One region of the Arthrobacter sp. 01T419 genome, then DNA from elsewhere that is predicted to be linked to it. Evidence: riboswitches for the same ligand, from Rfam matches in the RefSeq annotation. Region 1 holds a riboswitch; the other holds the start of a gene.

Evidence for each region. Region 1 has a riboswitch for cyclic di-AMP ahead of AC1DLO_RS14845 (aggregation-promoting factor C-terminal-like domain-containing protein). Riboswitches for the same ligand answer to the same signal wherever they lie in the genome.
Region 2: linked by a shared signal. The riboswitch ahead of AC1DLO_RS12015 (NlpC/P60 family protein) and the one ahead of AC1DLO_RS14845 (aggregation-promoting factor C-terminal-like domain-containing protein) in region 1 are both predicted to bind cyclic di-AMP.

What each region holds. Positions count from the first base shown of each region.
Region 1 covers NZ_JBFTQF010000009.1:175,535-179,499, forward strand. The annotation lists gene AC1DLO_RS14840 (CPBP family intramembrane glutamic endopeptidase) at 1-251, shown strand, start outside; gene AC1DLO_RS14845 (aggregation-promoting factor C-terminal-like domain-containing protein) at 415-1,146, opposite strand; cyclic di-AMP (ydaO/yuaA leader) riboswitch at 1,149-1,323, opposite strand; gene AC1DLO_RS14850 (sensor histidine kinase) at 1,487-2,962, opposite strand; gene AC1DLO_RS14855 (response regulator transcription factor) at 2,976-3,716, opposite strand.
Region 2 covers NZ_JBFTQF010000006.1:147,239-151,231, forward strand. The annotation lists gene AC1DLO_RS12010 (M23 family metallopeptidase) at 1-437, shown strand, start outside; cyclic di-AMP (ydaO/yuaA leader) riboswitch at 584-751, shown strand; gene AC1DLO_RS12015 (NlpC/P60 family protein) at 757-1,515, shown strand; gene AC1DLO_RS12020 (HNH endonuclease) at 1,849-2,349, shown strand; gene mobA (molybdenum cofactor guanylyltransferase) at 2,387-3,004, shown strand; gene AC1DLO_RS12030 (DUF6457 domain-containing protein) at 3,036-3,323, shown strand; gene AC1DLO_RS12035 (molybdopterin molybdotransferase MoeA) at 3,320-3,993, shown strand, end outside.

The DNA of each region.
Region 1 (3,965 bases):
TGATGTCCAAGCTCAACATCGCCTTCGGGCCATACCTGGCAACCATTATCCAGGCGGCCATCTTCGCGTCCTGGCACGTCGGCGTGACCTACACGTCCTCCGCCATCCTCTTCATCGTGCTGTTCGCCTTCCCGCTCGGTCTGATCGGCGGCTATCTCACGCGCAGCTCGGGCAGCATTGTTCCCTCGTCCCTTTTCCACGCGGGTGTGGACATGCCGATCTACTTGGGATTCCTGTCCTTCGTCTCCTAGCTTCCTGAGGGCCCGTGGTCACGGGCAGCTCCCAGAGAGCGGATGCTGGCACAGATCTCAGACATGCCGCCGACAAGCGACAGCAGTCCCCCAAAGGACTGAGCCGATTAAGGACGCGGAAGTCCGCCCCTGACGGGACGGACCTCTTGAGTGCTTGGTGCGTCTAGTACCAGTTGTGGGCCAAGTGGAAGGCCCAAGCCGCGGACGGGGATCCGTAGCGTTGCTTGATGTAGTTCAGGCCCCAGCGGATCTGGGTCTGGTAGTTGGTCTGCCAATCGGCGCCTTCCGAGGCCATCTTTTCGCCGGGCAACGACTGCACAATGCCGTAAGCGCCGCTCGATGCGTTGGTGGCAGTGGTCCGCCAATCGGATTCCTTGTTCCACAAGGTGATCAAGGCAGACATTTCGCCCTGGCCCCAACCGTAGGAAGAAAGCATGCTCGCGGCGTAGGCCTGGGCGCCGGCGGGGTCATCGACGGCGACCGGAGCTGCGGGAGCGGCGGGTGCCACCGGCGCTGCCGGTGCGGCGGCCTGGGGAACGACGGCGGCCGGAGCGGGAGCAGGTGCCTGAGTCGGCGCGGTGCTCGGCTTGGCACTTGCGCTGGCACTTGCGCTCGCCGATGGCGTGGCGGTGGCGGACGGGGTCGCGTTGTGCTCTGCGACGGTGCGCGATTCGGACGCCCGGCTCAGGTCCTGGGCGCTGATGGCCTGTCCGGCGGCCTGGCTGGCTGCGCCTGCCCCGAGGAACACAGCAACAACGCCGGCAACAACGGCCATGCGCTGGCTGGGGCCGAGGTTTGCGGCTGCTCGCCTCAGGGTGGAACGTGACTTGTTTGTCCGGGCAGGTTCGCCGCGGTGGCGCGCAACAGGGCGCGACTGATTCTTGGAACCAGACATGGTGATTGCCTCTCAACGCCTGCGGAGTTAGCTGTCGGATTCGGATGAGGTCATCCGGCCGTGGCCACTGAGAATCGTGGCGGTACGGCTTCACCCCTAGGGCCGGCTCAACATGAGCGCTTGCCCGGAGACCTGGGTCCCCCGTCTCTGCCTGGAGTGTTCGGGCACCGGGCAGTGGCAGAGCTCGGCGCCTACCCGGCGGTGGCCGGGGATACCCTGCGCACCTATTCGACGGTACAGGAGGTCCCCGCTTAAGTCACATTTAGGTAACGGAGATCACGACGCCGGTGCGCCGACTTGCGCTCGCCGCGCTCCGGCGTCGTGATCTTCCGGATGGTCTTCAGGCCGTGGCGGTCCTGAGCGCCGGAAGGCGCACGGCAAACTCCGTCCGGCCCGGACGCGAGACTACCTCAACAGTGCCGCCATGGGCCTGGACAATGGACTCAACGATCGACAAGCCGAGCCCGGACGTGCCCTCGGAACCGGAACGCGCGGCGTCGGCGCGGGCAAAGCGGGAGAAGATCCTGCCTTGGAATTCAGGCGGAATGCCGGGACCGTTGTCGGTCACTGTGACCACGGCGCTGCCATCGGCCGAGCGCATGACTCCCGTGACCACCGTGGTGCCCGCCTCTGTGTGTTTACGGGCATTGGAGAGCAGATTGGCCAGGACTTGGTGGAGTTGCGTGGTGTCTCCGCGGACCGTGAGGGGCTCATCCGGGAGCTTGAGCTGCCAGATGTGCTCGGGGGCCATGACTTTCTCGTCACTGACGGTCTCTATCACCAACTGTGTGAGGTCCACGTCGGTGAACTCCGGTGCCTTGCCTTCGTCCAACCGCGCCAACAACAGGAGGTCCTCCACGAGGGTGGTCATTCGCTCGGACTGGCTCTGGACCCGGCCCAGGGACTTGCGGCCGTCCTCGGTGAACTTCTCCGTCATGCGCAACAGCTCGGTGTAGCCGCGGATCGCCGTCAGCGGAGTCCGGAGCTCGTGCGAGGCATCGGCCACGAACTGGCGCACCTTGGTTTCGCTCAGCTGGCGTGCCTCGAGGGCGCTGGAAACATTGTCCAGCATCAGGTTCAAAGCATGGCCGACGCTTCCCACCTCTGTACCCGGGTGGGCCGCCGACGCCGGAACGCGCACCGCGAGCGCCACCTCACCGGCGTCGAGCGGAAGCTTCGACACCTTCGTGGCAACGTCGGAGAGTTGCTCTAGTGGGCGCATGGTGCGGCGGATCAACACAGTTCCCGCGAGTCCAATCAGCACCAGTCCGCCCAAGGACACCAGCACCATGGTCCACACGAGCGAGGCCTCGGTATCCTCTTTTGAGGCGAGTGGCAGGCCAGTGATGATCACATCGCCGTAGGGGGTTGCGGTGGCCACCAATCGGTAGCCGCCCTTGGAAAGGCTCCGATCAACCGGACGTCCATCGTGGGGCAGCGCCAACAGCACCGCGGCATCGTTGGGTGACAAGTTCGTACGTGTGGCGTCCGGGGACAAGAATCCAGCGCTGCTCACTTGCCCGCCAAGAATGCGGGCATTCAGCGTGCCGATGCTCTGACCCCGGGCATCCAAAGGATCCGAGCGTCCATTTGGATCACCTATGGGCGGGCGGCCATGGGAGGCCTGCATCAATTGCTCGTCGAGCTGCTTCGTGAGAAACAGGTCCATGGAGGCGTAGCTGACGACGCCCACGGCTCCACAGATGGCCACGAGGAGGGCCATGGAGACCAGGATCAGGCGTGTGCGCAGGTGCCAGGTTGATGGATTGAACCACTGGTGATCCGTTTGGCGAGGGATACCCGAGAGTGCGGACATTCGGCGCCCCGGGCTATTCGGCGGGCTTGATGACGTAGCCGGCCCCGCGCACCGTGTGGATCATGGGCGGGTGGTTGGCTTCGATTTTCTTGCGCAGGTATGAGATGTAGAGCTCCACGATGTTGGCTTGCCCGCCAAAATCGTAGTCCCACACGCGGTCCAGGATCTGGGCCTTGCTGACCACGCGCTTGGGATTCTCCATGAGGTAGCGCAGGAGTTCGAATTGGGTTGCCGTGAGCTGGATGTCTTCGCCCCCGCGGGTGACTTCGCGGGTGTCTACGTTCAGGGTCAGGTCGCCCACAACCAGTTCGGCCGTGTCCATCGCGGCCACGCCGGAACGCTGGACCAGGCGGTGCAGGCGCAGCAGGACTTCTTCCATGCTGAACGGCTTGGTGACGTAGTCGTCCCCGCCGGCGGCCAACCCGACGATGCGGTCCTGGACGTCGTCCTTCGCGGTGAGGAAGAGCGCAGGCACCTCAGGGGCAAAGGCGCGGATCCTGCCCAACAGCTCAACGCCGTCGAACCCTGGAAGCATCACATCCAGCACCAGGACATCCGGCCGGAAATCCTTGGCGAGCTTTACCGCTGCGGGACCGTCGCCCGCCACGGCTACGGACCAACCCGCCATGCGGAGGCCCATGCTCATGAGCTCGGCGAGGCTGGGTTCGTCGTCCACCACAAGGGCGCGGATGGGGGAACCGTCCGGGTGGCTGAGCTGGGGAAGGTTGTTGGTCATGGAGTGCGAGGATGCCATGGGACAACTCTCCATTCTGCCGGTTTGCCGGTGCTTTGCCGATGCTGTGAGCACCCTGTGAGTCTCAGCCTAGCCACCTGACCAACTGCACGGTACAACGGCACCGGACGCCCGACGCGCAATGGCGGCTTTGTTCCCGGGGCCGGATGGGGCACTGGGCGCGGGTTTCGGCGGGGGCGGCGTCGGATTCTGCTGGATCACTCCTCAGTCCAGCCGGGCGATCCGCACGATCACGGGGCCTGGCGCTCG
Region 2 (3,993 bases), on a different contig from region 1:
TCTTGAGCGCGCAGTCCGTCGGCAGCATCAAGACGTCGTCCTCCAAAGGGACCCTCGGGGCTCCGTTGGACACTCTGACTACGGCCTCGCCGTTCGGTTACCGCGTGAACCCCATTACGGGAGGCCTGGGGGAGTTCCACCGCGGCCAGGACTTCGTGGCCCAATGTGGCACCCAGGTGCATGCGGCTGCCGCCGGCAAGGTTACTTTCGCGGGCTGGCACCCATATGGCGGTGGAAACCGCATTGTGGTGGACCACGGCAACGGCCTGGAAACCACGTATAACCACTTGTCCTCGTTCAACGTCCAGGTGGGCCAAACGGTCAACCGTGGCGACGTCATCGCATTGAGCGGCACAACTGGCGCCTCGACCGGCTGCCACCTCCATTTTGAAGTCATGGTCAACGGCGATGTCGTTGATCCCTTGGGCTGGCTGTAAGCCAATCCGATGGCCGTCTCTCGCATGCTTGTCACGCTCCGTGACCTGAATGTGACATTCAGCCAAAACTCATGTACCGTCTAACTCGCATCAACTTTTAGAGAGTTGATGCACTCGGGTGGATTGCCTAGCTCTGCCACTGCCCGAGGTTCCGTTCGCAAAACATCGTCTGGCAGAGGCGGGGGACCCACTTTTGGTCATCTTCACCGATGGCCTTGGGGTTAAGTCGCACTTGTTTCCCACGGGAAGCATTGCGGCCGGATGACTCCCATCCGAATCCGACAGCTTACCTCGCGGGCATAGGGAGAGGCCTTTTAACGTGTCTTCACGCTCTACTCTTGCGCGCCACCGCGCCGCGGTCACCAAGACCAACTCGCTTGCCGTCATCGCTAAGACCGTCGGCAGCAATGCCGGTGGCGTGGGCCGTCAGGCAGCAGTTATCGCTGCTGCGTCCGGACTGGTCCTCACTAGCGGTATCGCAGCCAACGCTGCCGAAACCAACGTTCCCCGCGAGTCCACTGCGACCTCCACCCTGGAAGTCCAGTCCATCGCCCAAGCCAGCATTGCGGCCGATTCCTCGGTCGCCATCAAGTACGAGCGCCCGGTGGTTTCCACTGAAGCTGCTCCGGTTGTCGAAGCTCCGGTTGCCGTCCAGGAAGCTGTCGCCGCTCCCAAGGCCGGAACCGCTGCGGGCACCGCAACGCTTTCTGTTTCCGCAGCTGTATCCCCCGCCACGAAGGTTGCCAGCGGCAAGGGCGCGGCAATTGCTGCCGCAGCTTACGCACAGCTCGGCGTTGCCCAGGACTGCACCGCCCTGGCTTCGAACTCCCTGGCTGCCGTTGGCATCAACTTCCACGGCTGGCCGGCAGACTACCTCTCCCTTGGCCGCACGGTCAGCGCTGCTGAAGCGCAGCCGGGTGACTTGGTTTACTACCAGAACGGTGGCATGGGCATGGCTCACATCGCCGTTTACGTCGGGAATGGCATGGCGGTCCACGGCGGCTGGAACGGTGGCACCACTGCCCTGTACAGCGTCAACATCGGCTCCGGCCCGGTCTTCATCCGCGTTGGTGGCTAATAGCTTCGTCTGAATAGTCTTACTGGAACATCCCCGCTGGTCAGCCCGCGGGGATGTTCTGTTTTAACCAGCATGTGCTACCTCACGTCGCCCTACATCACGTCCCCAGGGGTCTGCCGGGGCGAGTCCGGGCGTGCTGTCCTTGGGCGTTTGGAGGTTCCCGCCACATGTCCGGCACATGAACTTTGCCCGACACAGCGCCTGAACCCACCCACGGATTCGTTGATCTGGCCTCTCCGTGTTTACTCTTGTGGTGTCGATCCACAGCCCGTACATGCAGAGGGCAGCCGGCCCTCGCGCCCCTGACGGGTGCGGCCGTGAAGAGGTACGTGCATGCGCACACTCGTTCTGAATGCTGGATATGAACCGCTGGCGGTAGTCACCTTCCGCCGGGCGCTGGTCCTTGTGCTCACCGGAAAAGCGAGCGTAGTGGCCGAAGGCGACGAGCCTGTCGTCGGGCCACAGGAGATTCTCGGACGTCCCTCCGTGATTCTGCTCAATCGCTACATCCGGCCGAGGTACAACACGATCACGGCGGTTACACGTCGCGGCGTCTTGCGCCGCGACGGTCACCGTTGCGCCTACTGCGGGAAAGCAGCCCACACTATTGACCACGTCCACCCCAAATCCAGGGGCGGCGCGGATTCCTGGGAAAACCTGGTGGCGGCGTGCCTACGCTGCAACAACGCCAAGAGTGACCACACACCGGCCGAGATGGGCTGGAAACTGAGGTTCACTCCGGCGGCGCCCACCGGGACTATCTGGCAGATCAAGGAGCTTGAGAAACCTGCGCCCGCATGGGATCCCTTCCTCTTGCCCGAATCGGCGGCCTGAACCGGAACTGAGACTGCTTCCCGGGTAATCTGGGCTGGTGGACTTTGATGCGGTGATCTTGGCGGGTGGCAAGTCCTCCCGCCTCGGTGGCGTGCCAAAAGCCCAGTTGACGTACGACGGCGCTACGCTCCTTGATCGCGCCCTCGCGGCCGCGTACGGGGCCGGGTGTGTCGTCGTCGTCGGGCCGGATCCCGGCGGTTTACCGGAAGGCACATTGACCGCCCGCGAGGACCCGCCGTTCGCCGGACCGGCAGCAGCGATCGAAGCCGGACTCGCCGCGCTAGAGGCGCAAGACCGCCAGAGCCCGTCCACGAAGCACGCGCCCTGGATCCTCGTCATGGCGTGCGATATGCCCCTCGCCGGCGCGGCTGTTCCGGTTCTCCTCCGGGAACTTGCCGGTCGCCAGAACGCGGAAGGAGCCATGGCCGTGTCCGCCGATGGGCGGAAACAGCCGCTGCTCGGAATCTACCGGCTCTCCGCTTTGCAACGGGAAGTGCTGGCCGCGGCAAAACAGGGTGGCCTGGCCAACGCCGCGGTGTTCCGCCTGCTTGCTAGGCTTGATCTGCTGGCCGTACCTGTTCCTGCTGGCTCCACCGATGATGTGGATACCTGGGACGATGCCGCGGCGCTTGGAGTGGACGGCGACCTGCCGTGACAAAAGCTGTACCGGACTGTGGAGGCGGATCGTGAAGACCCAGGAAGAAACGCTTGAGGAGTGGTGCAGGAGCCTGATGCAAGCATTTGAGCTTGAAGGCGTCGAAATCGACATCAATGAGATCCTGTCCTTGGCCGGCGTCGCGGCGCATTCAGTCGTTCGCCCGGCCGCTCCTTTGACCACCTTCATTGCCGGCTTCGCTGCCGGACTTGCAGCGGGTTCGGGCCAAGCGAGCGAAACCGCGTCGATGGATGCGGCGATGGGCCTGGCACGCACACTCGCCAAGGACTATACGAACCCGGGAACCGACGCCGGATGACCGATGCCCCCAAACAGGGCGCCGAGAACCAGGGCGGAGAGGAACTGGGCGCCGAGAACCAGCACCCTCCCTCCGTGACCGAACCGGGCCCGAACGTTGAGCATGTCCCGCACGCTGACCACTTGTGGGCGGAAGCCCGGCAGCTTGCCTTCGACTGTGCCACGCCCATTCCCGCCGCACCCGTTGCCCTGAAAGACGCGGTCGGCAGGACGCTGGCCGAAGATGTCCACGCCCTGCAGGACCTGCCGCACTACGCGTCTTCGGCGATGGATGGCTGGGCTGTCAATGGCGGCGGCCCTTGGATCCTGGCCGAGCCGGGCCACCGGCTGGCCCCACACCAGGCGAGTCCCATCGTCACCGGCGGCCTGATACCGCCGGGGGCCAAGGCCGTGCTCCGCAGCGAGAGCGGGGTCTTGACTACGGACGAAGATGGCTTGCCGGTCCTTGCGCTCGGCGGCAACGCAAAGCCTGGCGAGCCGCGGAATGGGCAACACATCCGGGATGCCGGAGAAGAAGCCGGGGCGGGCGAGCTGCTCATCAAATCCGGCGTTGTCTTGAACCCGGCCCACCTCGCGCTGGCAGCCCTCGCCGGCCGGGATGAACTGGACGTCCTGGGCAAGCCCGTCGTCAAACTGCTCTTGACCGGCTCCGAAGTGGTGACCGCGGGTGT